DNA from 4 places in the Neptunomonas japonica JAMM 1380 genome. Region 1 is predicted to be linked to each of the others. Evidence: predicted binding sites of a transcription regulator. Region 1 holds the regulator's gene; each other region holds the start of a gene.
The links. The regulator FNR, encoded in region 1, switches genes on or off when oxygen is low (the NO sensors DNR and NnrR bind a similar motif). The targets are predictions, from matches to a motif close to TTGATNTANATCAA.
Positions count from the first base shown of each region.

Region 2: NEJAP_RS14795 (nitrate/nitrite transporter) is a predicted target of FNR. The motif match lies at 1,703-1,716, and genes of this name have one in related genera.
Region 3: NEJAP_RS14785 (nitrate reductase subunit alpha) is a predicted target of FNR. The motif match lies at 1,512-1,525, and genes of this name have one in related genera.
Region 4: NEJAP_RS03370 (histone deacetylase family protein) is a predicted target of FNR. The motif match lies at 1,487-1,500, and genes of this name have one in related genera.

Region 1 is NZ_AP014546.1:1,422,475-1,425,693, reverse strand. Features, by position in the region: gene hemN (oxygen-independent coproporphyrinogen III oxidase) at 51-1,442, shown strand; gene fnr (fumarate/nitrate reduction transcriptional regulator Fnr) at 1,526-2,308, shown strand; gene NEJAP_RS06420 (adenine phosphoribosyltransferase) at 2,492-3,034, shown strand; gene NEJAP_RS06415 (alpha/beta hydrolase) at 3,100-3,219, shown strand, end outside.
Region 2 is NZ_AP014546.1:3,164,046-3,167,264, reverse strand. Features, by position in the region: gene NEJAP_RS14800 (ATP-binding protein) at 1-1,520, opposite strand, end outside; gene NEJAP_RS14795 (nitrate/nitrite transporter) at 1,779-3,077, shown strand; gene NEJAP_RS14790 (MFS transporter) at 3,174-3,219, shown strand, end outside.
Region 3 is NZ_AP014546.1:3,160,724-3,163,942, forward strand. Features, by position in the region: gene NEJAP_RS14785 (nitrate reductase subunit alpha) at 1-1,318, opposite strand, end outside; gene NEJAP_RS14790 (MFS transporter) at 1,764-3,219, opposite strand, start outside.
Region 4 is NZ_AP014546.1:741,055-744,273, reverse strand. Features, by position in the region: gene NEJAP_RS03375 (response regulator) at 1-1,308, opposite strand, end outside; gene NEJAP_RS03370 (histone deacetylase family protein) at 1,599-2,522, shown strand; gene NEJAP_RS03365 (sodium ion-translocating decarboxylase subunit beta) at 2,593-3,219, opposite strand, start outside.

The sequences.
Region 1 (3,219 bases):
ATCTATACCAAATGTTATACTGCAGCGCTTAATATTATGAGGAACTTATCGTGAGCCCAGACAAAACTATTTCGTGGGACCTAGATCTAATTAAACGTTATGATTTATCAGGACCTCGATATACCTCATACCCGACAGCCATCCAATTTGACGCTTCACTATCTGAAGAGCAACTTGTACTAAACGGGCAAACAACCACTGATAAGACAGCGCCCTTATCACTTTATGTGCACATCCCTTTCTGTGCTCATGTATGTTACTTCTGCGCCTGCAATAAAGTGATTAGCCGCAACCGAAAGAAAGCTCAACCTTATTTAGACACCCTGTATAAAGAGATTGAGCAAGCAGCAAAATGGTATAGCGACGGTCGAATTGTTAACCAGCTACATTGGGGTGGCGGCACACCTACTTTCATTAGCGATGAGCAAATGACAGAGCTTATGAACAAACTCAAGCAAGAGTTTAATTTACTTGACGATGATAGCGGTGATTATTCCATCGAAATAGACCCACGTGAAGCATCATTAGAAACAATGCGCACGCTCAGAAAAGCCGGCTTCAACCGAATCAGCCTTGGCGTTCAGGATGTAAACCCCGTTGTTCAGAAAGCGGTTAATCGCATTCAACCCACCGAACAAACGGCAGCCGTGCTAACGGCCGCACGTGATCTTGGCTTCAAATCGATCAACATGGATCTCATATACGGGCTGCCTCACCAAACATTTGAAAGCTTCAATGCCACCCTTGATACCGTCATTGACATGAGCCCCGACCGCTTGTCCGTCTTTAATTATGCTCATATGCCCGATCGATTCCGCTCACAAAAACACATTAATGCAGAAGACCTACCAAGCCCTGAAACAAAATTAGCCATTCTTGAGTCCACTATTAATAAGTTACTCGATGCGGGTTATGTGTATATTGGCATGGACCACTTTGCAAAACCTGACGATGAACTAGCACTTGCTCAACAGAGTGGACAGCTTCATCGCAACTTCCAAGGCTACACTACCCACTCAGATTGTGATTTAGTTGCTATGGGCGTCTCCGCCATTAGTCAGATAGGGGATGTTTATTATCAAAATGAACATGACATTAACGCCTACTCTACAGCAGTTGATACACGCGCAAGCGCTATCCGACGCGGTGTGCAATTAAGCACAGACGACCAAATTCGTCGCGCCGTAATTACACAATTAATTTGCCATTTCGAGTTAGACCCAAAACCGATAGAAAAGCTATTTTGCATTGATTTTAAAGAGTATTTTTCACAAGAGCAGTCTGAATTACAACTCTTTGCTCAGGATGGCTTGATTCAACTAGACGGGCAGCGTATTCATGTAACTGCAGCAGGACGCTTGCTGATTAGACGTATCTGCATGGCCTTCGATCGCTACATCCCGAAACAACAAGCGACACAAGGTTTTTCTCGTATCATCTAATAGATACTTCACGCCTTCCTCGAAATGTTACATAATTAGCGGCTGAGTAGCCTCTCATTATGTAACAAACACAGGAATTGGCCATGAGCGATATAAAAAAGGAAGGGAAACTGCATAGCCTGCAACAAGCCCATTGTAATACATGTAGCCTAAGCTCACTTTGCCTTCCCGTCTCATTAAACAACACGGAAATGGAAAGCCTCGATAATATTATTGAGAAAAGCCGACCTCTAAAAAAAGGAGATCACCTATTTCATCAGGGTGACAACTTCGAATCGGTTTTTGCTATTCGTGCAGGCAGCGTTAAAAGCTACACCATTACCAATGAAGGCGAAGAGCAGATCACGGGCTTTTACTTTCCAGGGGAGCTGGTTGGTTTAAGCGGTTATGATAATCAACACTACCCGGTTTCCACTAAAATAATGGAAACTACAACGGTATGTGAAATTCCCTTTGATAATTTAGATACACTTTGTGGCCAGTTACCAGAGCTGAGACGCCAAGTAATGCGAACCATGAGCAAAGAGATTAGAGACGATCAACAAATGATGCTTCTCCTCTCAAAAAAGAACGCTGAAGAGCGCGTTGCTACGTTCCTCATTAAACTCTCTCAACGCTTTCAAGCGCGCGGTTACTCTGCTCATAAATTCAGACTATCGATGTCGCGCAATGAAATAGGTAACTACTTAGGATTAGCTGTAGAAACAGTGAGTCGTATTTTTACCCGCTTTCAAAAGAACAACCTAATTCAAGTTGACGGAAAAGAACTAGACCTGCTTGACTTAGACAGTTTATATGACGTTTCTGGAGAGTGTCATGGCAAAGACACTCCTACAGAAGTAGATGTACAGCAGCTTTCTATATAGCTTACAAAACTTACAAATAAAAAAACGCCGTTCAATTAATCGAACGGCGCTAGAAATAGTTGCACAAAGAAGTAGCCATCTCTATGTGTAACCCAACGCAATGATTAAACCGTATTTTCTTTTTGTAAACATTGAGCCATATCAAGCGTTAACGTTCCGGCTTGATTGAGGAGCCATTAGTACATGTCTTACGACGAATTTTATGTCAAGTCAGTTATCCGATCATTACCTGACTGGCCAGAGCCTGGTGTAGTCTTTCGCGACATCACGCCAATTTTCAAAGACCCTAAAGCATTACGCATGGTCGCAGACGCATTTATTCAGCGGTATATGAATTCAGAACTCACACACATTGCTTGCATTGACGCTCGAGGCTTCCTCATTGCTTCAATCATGGCTTACCAAATGCAGAAACCTTTAGTACTTGTACGTAAAAAAGGGAAATTACCAGGCGAAACCGTACACCAAGAATATAAGCTGGAGTATGGTACGGCGGCCGTAGAAATGCAGATAGACTCGGTAGGCCCGGGTGACCGCGTATTAGTATTCGATGACCTTATTGCAACCGGCGGGACTATTCTTGCTGCCTGCACCCTAATAAAGAAATTAGGTGCTGAAGTAATAGAAAGTGCTGCACTCGTTGATCTTCCAGACTTAAACGGCTCTATCCGTATTCAAGAAGCAGGTGTTCCCGTTTACACCATGCTGGCCTACGAAGGTCTGTAGCCTAAATTAGAGACCTCTGTTATTGTGAGCTTTCATATAAGCTTATAACAATAATAGAGGTTCGTATGTATAAAATCCTTCTAAACACCACCGCTCTTTTACTACTCACATCGCAACCTCTCTTTGCACAAGAAGTCACGACCAAGCACGAAAATCTCACATTAAATGCACAGATGCAATTCGCC
Region 2 (3,219 bases), 1.7 Mb from region 1:
GTTAAGTGGTGGATTCCGTAGTGATATTTTATCGGGATGCCTAAACGTTCCGAAAATTCATTGATGGTGGTTTCAAGCGCATGTGCTAACCCTGGCTCATCCAATTTGAGACGAAAAGTGGTGAGTAACTCACGTAATTGGCGGTAAGCATTGTTAAGTCCTTCTTTTAGCTCATCTACAACATCATCAATACTCTCTGTACTGGATTCTTTTTTACGCAGAATTTGTAGGCGAGTGACCTGTATTTTTAAATAAGAAAGTGACTGAGCGAGCGAGTCATGAAGCTCGCGAGCAATAACGGCGCGCTCTTCTATCAGTGATAGTTGCTGTTCTTGTTCTGCTTTTAACTCAAGAGACATCGATGTAGCTAAATTTTCTACTATGGTTTCTATCAGTTTTATCTCTGACTGATTAGGAGGTACATGAGGAAGAAACTGTGCATTAAACTCCCCAAAATACGTTTCTCTCGTCTGAATAGGTAAAGATAATGTTTTGTGTGGTCGGTGATCAAGCTCTTGAACGATACAGCTATTACAACTGAGTACGCGACAGTTCTCAGGCCTTTCTATGGTTTGTGTCGTGAGCTCTCGATAGCTTTTTTTATTGTTGGGTTCGCAAAGGGTTACTTCTATTGGGCCAAACGGGCTGACCGTTTCCAGTTGCTGCATGACGGGCATTAAGCGGCGACAGATATCTTCTTTACGGTTAAAGCATCGAGTGGTGTCGTATAAGAGTTGTAAAGATTCATTTGATTGCTGTAATAGAGCGGTTTTACGTTCAACGCGCTGTTCTAGATCCGTATAAATTTTCGAAAGCTCTTCAGCCATATGGTTAAAAGAGTCGCCGAGCACACCTAGTTCATCTTGGCTTTCATATTCAACTCTCGCCGCTAGGTCACCTCGGCTGGCGCGACGGGCCATGTGTACAAGTTCTTGTAGTGGGAGAACTACGTTGTTTTTTATGTCCAACATGGCAATAAAGATGATCAGTACCGTCATAAAGAGACTGATAGCCTGAACCAAGCTGAGCAGCTTGATTTTAGATTCAGTACTGCGCTCTAACAGTAATACCATCTGATCGATTCTATGAACAAATTTTTCAATTAGATCAATATATTTATGTGAAGGTTGGGTGTCGATCAGTGCTTTGTTAAGGGATGGGATGATGTGTTCATTCCAATCATTAACAAGGTTGTTGTGGAGGCGGTAGAGGTCATGGTCGCCGTCCTGAGGGATAACGGTTTTGAGGATAGGGCTATTAATACGCTTTTCAAATTCTGAAATAGAGAGTTTGACTTTACTATGATTTTCTTCAGAAGGGGATTGCGTGTATTGGCCTGTTTCTGCGATGACTCTATAAGAGAGCATCCGCAGGGAGCCTGCTAGGTTAATACCTGCCGCATCACCTTGAGTACTTTCCGCTACAATAACAGACCCAATCATGCTGACTACCGCCATGATGCTGATAGCTAACATGGCAGCACCTAAGCGCGCGATGATTGATTGTTTAAAAAAGTGCATTGGCTTAATTGTGCCTCTAGCATTGCCAAATACTCACAAAGAAATTGTGAGAAAAGGCTTTCTGAATGATTGATCTAATCTATGTTTAAAATATCAGTAAAATCATGTGCTTACAAAGATAAAAAGAGGTACTCATAAAGAGGTATTTTGGTAAAAAATCACTTTAATCATAAGGTTAGGTCTTGATTTCGATCAACAAAAATAAATAGCTACGGGCTTACCTTTACACCCATTCATATCACTTTGAACGGGTGTTCGATGATAGTTAACAGCAACCAGCAGCAGATATCTGCGATCGCGATGGCCACATTGGCCTTTTCTGCGTGTTTCGCGGTCTGGACATTGGTCTCTGTTATTGGCCTTCAAATAAAGCATGAATTAGGTCTTTCTGAGACTCAATTTGGTGTGTTGGTGGCTACACCAATTCTTACTGGTGCGTTACTTCGGTTACCGATGGGAATTCTTGCTGAGCGTTGGGGAAGCCGAATTCTTATTGTCGCCTTACTTATGTTTGTCAGTGTGCCGTTGTTTTTGTTTTCTTATGCATCAACTTTTAATCATTACTTGTTATTGGGTTTGTGTGTAGGTGTCTCCGGTAGCATGTTTAGTATCGGTATTCACTTTGTTTCTTCTCGTTCTAGTGAGCGTTCGCAAGGCATGGCCATGGGTATTTTTGGTGCAGGTAACTTGGGAGCGGCAGTCACAAATTTAATCGCACCGTTAATAATTATTGCTTATGGCTGGCGAATGGCGCCAACCGTTTATGGTGTTGTACTGTTGTTGCTGGCTTTTTTGTTTTGGATACTCACTGATGAAGATCAGAAAAGTATTGGTAAGCCGCGTCGAGTATACCGTCTATCTGAACAGCTTAAACCACTCGCGGATGCCCGTGTATGGCGTTTTGGCTTGTATTACTTCTTCGTGTTCGGGGGGTATATAGCGCTTGCTTTATGGCTGCCTGATTACTATGTCAGTCATTATGATTTGGATATTCAGACTGCATCATTCCTGACATTAATGTTTACGCTTCCAGGTGCGCTAACACGCATCTTGGGAGGTTGGAGTGCAGATCAATTAGGGGCTCGCCATGTTAATTGGAGTGTCTTCTGGGTTTGCCTCGTGTGCTTGTTTTTCCTTTCCTATCCCCCCACCACTATGACGGTTCATGGAATTCGTGAGGATACGACGTTCGTGATCGATATGCCGGTCTGGTTGTTTACTGTTTTGGTCATGGTGATGGGTGTGGCAATGGGCTTTGGGAAGGCCAGCGTGTTTCGTCTTGTCTATGACTACTATCCGGAAAGAATGGGTGTAGTCGGGGGAATGGTGGGCATGTTGGGTGCGATTGGTGGGTTTGTCTTGCCAATCCTTTTTGGTCTGGTGGCCGATACGATGGGGGTTCGCAGCTCTTGCTTTATGTTGCTCTACGGCGTTTTGGCTGTCTGTATGTGCGTAATGTACTACGGCATCTCTGTTGAAGAGCGGCGTTCTCGATTGCAAGAAGCGATCCGCAATAACTTTCTGAAAGAAGATTCTGATATTACCAGCAGCAGATAATGGCAGTAATTATGCGTGTATCACGCTGTTCAGATTATGTAGGTCGAGTGCAGAGATTGTCATTAGGCGGCGGTGCATTCACTTTGGAGAAAAAGTATGTCTGATATAAAAAAATGGGACGTAGAAAACGAACAATTCTGGG
Region 3 (3,219 bases), 1.7 Mb from region 1:
CTACACCACCGAAGTATGGGAAACCAACAGAAGCGACTTCGTCATGACTATCTAGCAAGCTCATTTTCAATGAAGTAGAACGGCCTTCAAGCCCTTCTTTTTGCTCGATGTTCCACTTACCTTTCTCACCCCAACGGAAACCAATAGAACCATTTGGCACGACATAGCTATCCGTTGCTTCATCATAAGCAACAGTTTTCCATTCTGGGTTGTTATCCTGACCCATGTTGCCATCAAAGTCAGACGCACGGATAAAGCGGCCAGCAGCATACGAACCATCGTCGCGTTGCTCTAGCTGAACCAAAAATGGCATATCCGTATAGTCGCGACAGTAATCTGTGAAGTATTCAGTTGGGTTATCAACATGGAACTCTTTCAGAATGACATGACCAAAAGCCATCGCCAAGGCAGCATCAGTACCCTGTTTAGGGTTCAACCACTGATCACACAGCTTTGAAACTTCGGCGTAATCTGGAGTAATCGATACTGTTTTAGCACCTTTATAGCGCACTTCTGTGAAGAAATGAGCATCAGGTGTACGTGTTTGAGGAACGTTAGATCCCCAAGCAATAATATAGTTAGAGTTATACCAGTCAGCTGACTCTGGAACGTCAGTCTGCTCCCCCCAAGTCATAGGAGACGCGGGTGGTAAGTCACAATACCAATCATAAAAGCTCAGGCAAACACCACCAATCAACGATAGGTAACGCGCACCAGCAGCATAAGAAACCATCGACATCGCTGGGATTGGCGAGAAGCCAATAACGCGGTCTGGGCCATATTCTTTAATTGTATAGGTATTTGAAGCAGCAATGATTTCGTTTACTTCATCCCAAGTTGAACGTACAAAACCACCTTGTCCACGCATTGACTTATAAGATGTTGCCTTTGCAGGATCTTCAACAATAGAAGCCCACGCTGCGACAGGATCTTTGGTCGCACGTGCTTCACGCCACAACTTAATTAAGCGCTTACGTACGGTTGGGTATTTAAGACGGTTAGCACTGTAGATGTACCAAGAGTAACTTGCGCCGCGAGGACAACCACGAGGCTCATGGTTTGGCAGGTCAGGACGCGTACGAGGATAATCTGTTTGCTGGGTTTCCCAAGTGATCAGACCATTCTTAACGTAGATTTTCCAACTACAAGAACCCGTACAGTTAACACCATGAGTGGAACGAACAATTTTGTCATGCTGCCAGCGCTGACGATATCCATCTTCCCATTCACGACTTTCTTTAACAGTCTCCCCGTGCCCATTGGCAAAGGTGCCCTGCTTTTTCTTTAAAAATCTCAATCTATCGAGCAAATGACTCATTTTATTCTCTCCTGAAACCGCTAGGTCAGGACGGGGCTATAACCCCGAGCCGTTTTATTAATACGCCGACAAGGTCAATTGTCTTGAGCGCTTACCGATTCATCCGGTCATAAGGCCGTTCAACCATCCCTGAAGAACAAACCCTATTGCTTACTGTTGAGCCCACAATAACTGCTTTAATGCTCAAAACTTGTTGATCTGTATCAACATACAAACCATGAAAACAAACCCCAACAGGGAGAAATACCACTTTGGTGATACATCGAAAAAACAACTTAAACACATGTTTTATATGAATAAAAAATAATTACACCAACAGAACTCTACGTAAAATAACGACAGAGGAGTATTTGTAGGTAGTCAGTCAAAATAGGAATAGCAGCCATAAAAAAAGAGCCCTTGAAGGGCTCTTTTAAATAGAAAATCATCATGCTTAATTTTGCATTTATGGATTCTTAAACTCTGCTTTAGGGCCTAGGTAATACCACCAGTTCAACGCCAAGCACAGCAAGTAGAAGACAGCGAAGCCATAGAGTGCCATTTCAGGTGTAGCCAGTTTAATCTGCTCACCAAATACCTTTGGTATAACAAACGCACCGTAAGCAGCCACAGCAGAAGTCCAGCCGAGTGCAGGACCCGCTTGCTCTTTAGGAAAGACCATAGCAATAGTACGGAAAGTAGAGCCGTTACCAATACCTGTTGCAGCAAACAACACTAAAAACAATCCAATGAAAGGTACAAAATACTCTTCAGGCGTCGCTGACTGGTAAGCCGCTTTAAGGTAGTAAGCAACCCCTAGAGCACTTGCAATCATCACGATAGAAACATAGTGAGTTACACGTGCGCCACCCATTTTATCTGCCATCCAGCCTCCGATAGGACGGATGAAAGCACCAATAAATGGTCCCATCCAAGCATACATTAGAGCAGAAGGCCCATTAGCGTTAACAATGTTATGAGTCATCACGCCATCAACCATTAAATGCTGATAACCAAATACAACTTTGATTGCTAATGCAAAACCGGCAGAGTAACCAATGAAGCTACCAAAAGTCATGGTGTAGATAACGCTCATCACCCAAGTATGCTTATTTTCAAAGATTTTAAACTGACGCTGTAAATTAGGTTTAATGTCACCAGGTATCATCTTCATCAACATAATTGTGAAGAAAAGAATACCAACAATCACAGGCCACTTAGCCCAGCCTGGAGCGCCCAGGCCTGTTGGGTCTGGTAAGATAATGAACAAACCAGCAGCGGCTGTCATAAAACCAATAAGCAATAAGCCTACAATTTTAGACATCGCACCGACAGGTGAGCCTATATCTGGAGAAACGTCATCCGTACGAAGGTTGTTCATTCCAAACCAACCAACAATCGCCAGCGGAATTAAAAACAACAACCATACAAAACCAGCGTTGTGGATATAAGTTTCAGATCCAGCAGGAATCTTACCAATCAAGGTACCTGAAGTGTTTTCTAGGATCATCGGCGCACCACCGAAGATACCCATAGTCATGACTAATGGCACAAGGATTTGCATAGTAGTTACACCAGCATTCCCTAAACCCGCATTTAGTCCCAGCGCCAAACCCTGCTGCTTCTTAGGAAAGAAGAAGCTGATGTTAGACATCGAAGATGCGAAGTTACCACCACCAATCCCTGACAAGAAGGCCAGCAATTGGAAAACCCACAACGGCGTATTTTGATCTTGCAAAGCAAAACCAGCACCAATGGCAGGAATCATAAGCAACGCGGTAGTAAAGACAATAGTATTTCGGCCACCGGCGATACGAATAAAGAAGCTACTCGGTATTCGCAAGGTTGCCCCTGTTAGCCCCGCTATCGCTGCCAATGTAAAGAGTTCAGCCTTCTCAAATGGAAAGCCTAAGTTAAGCATC
Region 4 (3,219 bases), 680 kb from region 1:
ACCTAAGCGATTCACTCGAATACTCATTTCTGGGTCATGCGTATGCCCCTTAGGCTTATCCTTCTCTGGAGCGGGTCGCTCCTCGAGAATAGGTAAACGGTCGCCTATTATATCCAACAACTCTCTTTGCAAATCTAGCGATTGATCAAGCTGCCCTGCAAGCTTAGATGCCTCACCCATGTAGCGGTTTGCATCATCCTCATTGCCCATATCACTACTTAACTGACTGCGTAAGAGCGCAGCCTTAACCTTAAGGGCTTTATCTTTGGGGTACTGGTAACTTGCAGTATTTAGCAATTCATCAAATTGCCCCTGAAGGCCTACTTGCTCACTTTCAGGAAGCTCTGCCATTTCTAATCGACGAATGTTAGCTAAACGTAAGAAGGGCTCAGGGGAGCTATAACAACTATCTCGTCCTAATGAGATAGACTTCCGGTATGCTCCTTCAGCCAACTCTAATGTTTTTGTATAAACTGCAACCCTGCCAAGTTCCATTTGCCTTAACAGACTTAGTGGGGATTTTTGAGTAGCATCTTTTAATGTATCTTGCACGGGAATTAGTTCACCCTCATGCTCATACAATTTAGCGAGTAAATCATAAGCAGATAAAAAAAGCGGAAACTTCGCGACAAGCTTAATGAGCAGAGGTTTTGCAATAGAGTATTTACCTTGCCCCATACAGGCTTGTGCAAGACATAAGCCACTCTCTTTTTCTTTATGATGCGTAAAGCGCTGCTTAAAAAAACGTTCGGCTTCTTCAAAACGATTTAGTTGTAGCAGCAACTTTCCTTTCGTCATCTGTACGTAATCATAATCACTTCCAGATAACTCAATTTGATCACAAGCTTTAACCGCCATATCTAGCTGACCGCGCTCCACAAGCGCATCCACTTCGCGTAACGCATCCTTACGAAATATCACTGAATCTAATCTTGATTTAAGCTCGTCCATTGAAAAGGGTTTGGTTAACAACGCATCAGGCTGATTATCAATAGCATGTAATATGACTTCTTGCGAGGAATCTCCTGTCATAAACATCCAGCAAGCCTCAGGTTTTATATAACCAAGAAAGCGAGACTCTTCAAGTAATTGCAAACCCGTTAGCGGGTCACTTCCATTATGCCCTAATAGGATAATATCAAAGGCTCCATCTTTGATCAGTTCCAATACGTGACTATTAATAGTTACCGCCTGGATATTGGCAATTCCTAACTGCCTTAACATGTAAACAATTGTCGAACGCATGTTTCCACTGCTTTCGATCAACAGGACACGCTTACTAGAGTAGTCAATCTTCGGCGGGTGCACTAAATCAGCAATCCTTCTGCAAGAATAAAGTTTTCAGGTCATAGTATAGGAGCCATTGATGGCGGGGGGAAGGAGTCAGTAGTTTACTCAAAAAAAACACCGGCGAGGGTGAACACGCGGTGTCTAATACAGTTCTATGCTGTGGTTAACATCTTATCTTTACACGTACTTAAGACCCATGACCTAAATCAAGAAAAAGTCGACTACACGCATATTTAGACCTTCGGCTAAGCAGTCCATAATGCTGTTTTCCAGTACACTGATAAAAAAGAATGAGAGTTGAAGGGAATATGACAACTACTTTTATTACCCATGACGATTGTGGTCTTCATAATATGGGACCTGAACATCCAGAAAGCCCAATTAGACTATTAGCAATACGCAAGGTCCTTGAAAGGACGGGGTTAATTCAGCAATTAGAAACTATGCAATCTATTCATGTTACTCCTGAACAGATAGCAATGGCACACGCCTCACTCCATCAAAAACGCTTAGAAATGAAACTGCCTGAAGAAGGCATCGTTTATGCAGATGAAGATACAGCCTTATGTCCTGATTCTTTACATGCAGCAAGCTTAGCCGCTGGCTCAACAATCCTTGCCACTAACCGAGTGCTTGCAGGTAAAACTGATAATGCTTTTTGTGCGGTAAGGCCGCCAGGGCACCATGCTGAGCATAATACACCGATGGGGTTTTGCTTTTTCAACAACGTGGCTATAGGTGCAATGCAAGCATTGCAGCATCCACAAGTTAACCGTGTGGCTGTTGTCGATTTTGATGTACACCATTGCAACGGTACGGTTGATATATTTAAAGATAAGCCCGAAGTGCTAGTTTGCTCGACTTTTCAGCACCCTTACTATCCTGAGAGATATTGTGATATTCAACGACCAAACATCGTTAACTGCCCAATGCCTGCTCACAGCGATAGCGCATTTTTTAGAAATATAGTTGAGAAGCACTGGCTGCCTGCATTACAAAACCACAAACCTGATATGATTTTTATCTCAGCAGGCTTCGATGCTCATCACGAAGACCCCATGGCAGACATAAACTTAAATGAGGACGATTATCGCTGGGTAACCAAACTCCTCATGGACGTAGCCCGCGTATATTCTCAAGGTCGTTTAGTGTCTGTATTAGAAGGTGGCTACAACCCTGTAGCACTAGCATTTAGTGTTGAAGCTCATGTGGAAACACTGGCGGGTTATTAATATTTATCGTACACACTTAGAAACAAAAAAGGCCGCTCAATGAGCGGCCTTTTTATTTACTTTGAAACTATTAGCCAACAAACTTAATCATAACGCCTGCAGCAACCGCAGAACCGATTACACCTGCAACGTTTGGCCCCATAGCGTGCATCAACAAGAAGTTTTGAGAGTTAGCCTCAAGGCCCAACTTGTTCGAAACACGAGCTGCCATAGGTACAGCAGATACACCAGCAGATCCAATCAATGGATTGATAGAGTTACCACCTGCCAGTTTGTTCATAAACTTAGCCATTAAGATACCCATCGCAGTACCGATACCAAAAGCAACAATACCTAGTACTAAGATACCTAATGTCTCTATATCCAGGAATTTATCAGCGGAAAGTTTAGATCCAACTGAAAGCCCCAAGAAGATAGTAACAATATTGATCAATGCATTTTGTGCAGTATCACTTAAGCGATCAACAACACCACATTCACGCATTAGGTTACCGAAACAGAACATACCCAACAGAGGCGCAGCATCTGGCAGCAACATAGCTACCAATATTAGCAGCGACAATGGGAATAAGATTTTCTCTAACTTCGAGATATGGCGCAGCTGCACCATTTGGATCTTACGCTCAGCTTCCGTTGTTAAAGCACGCATAATAGGCGGTTGGATCAAAGGAACAAGCGCCATGTACGAATATGCAGC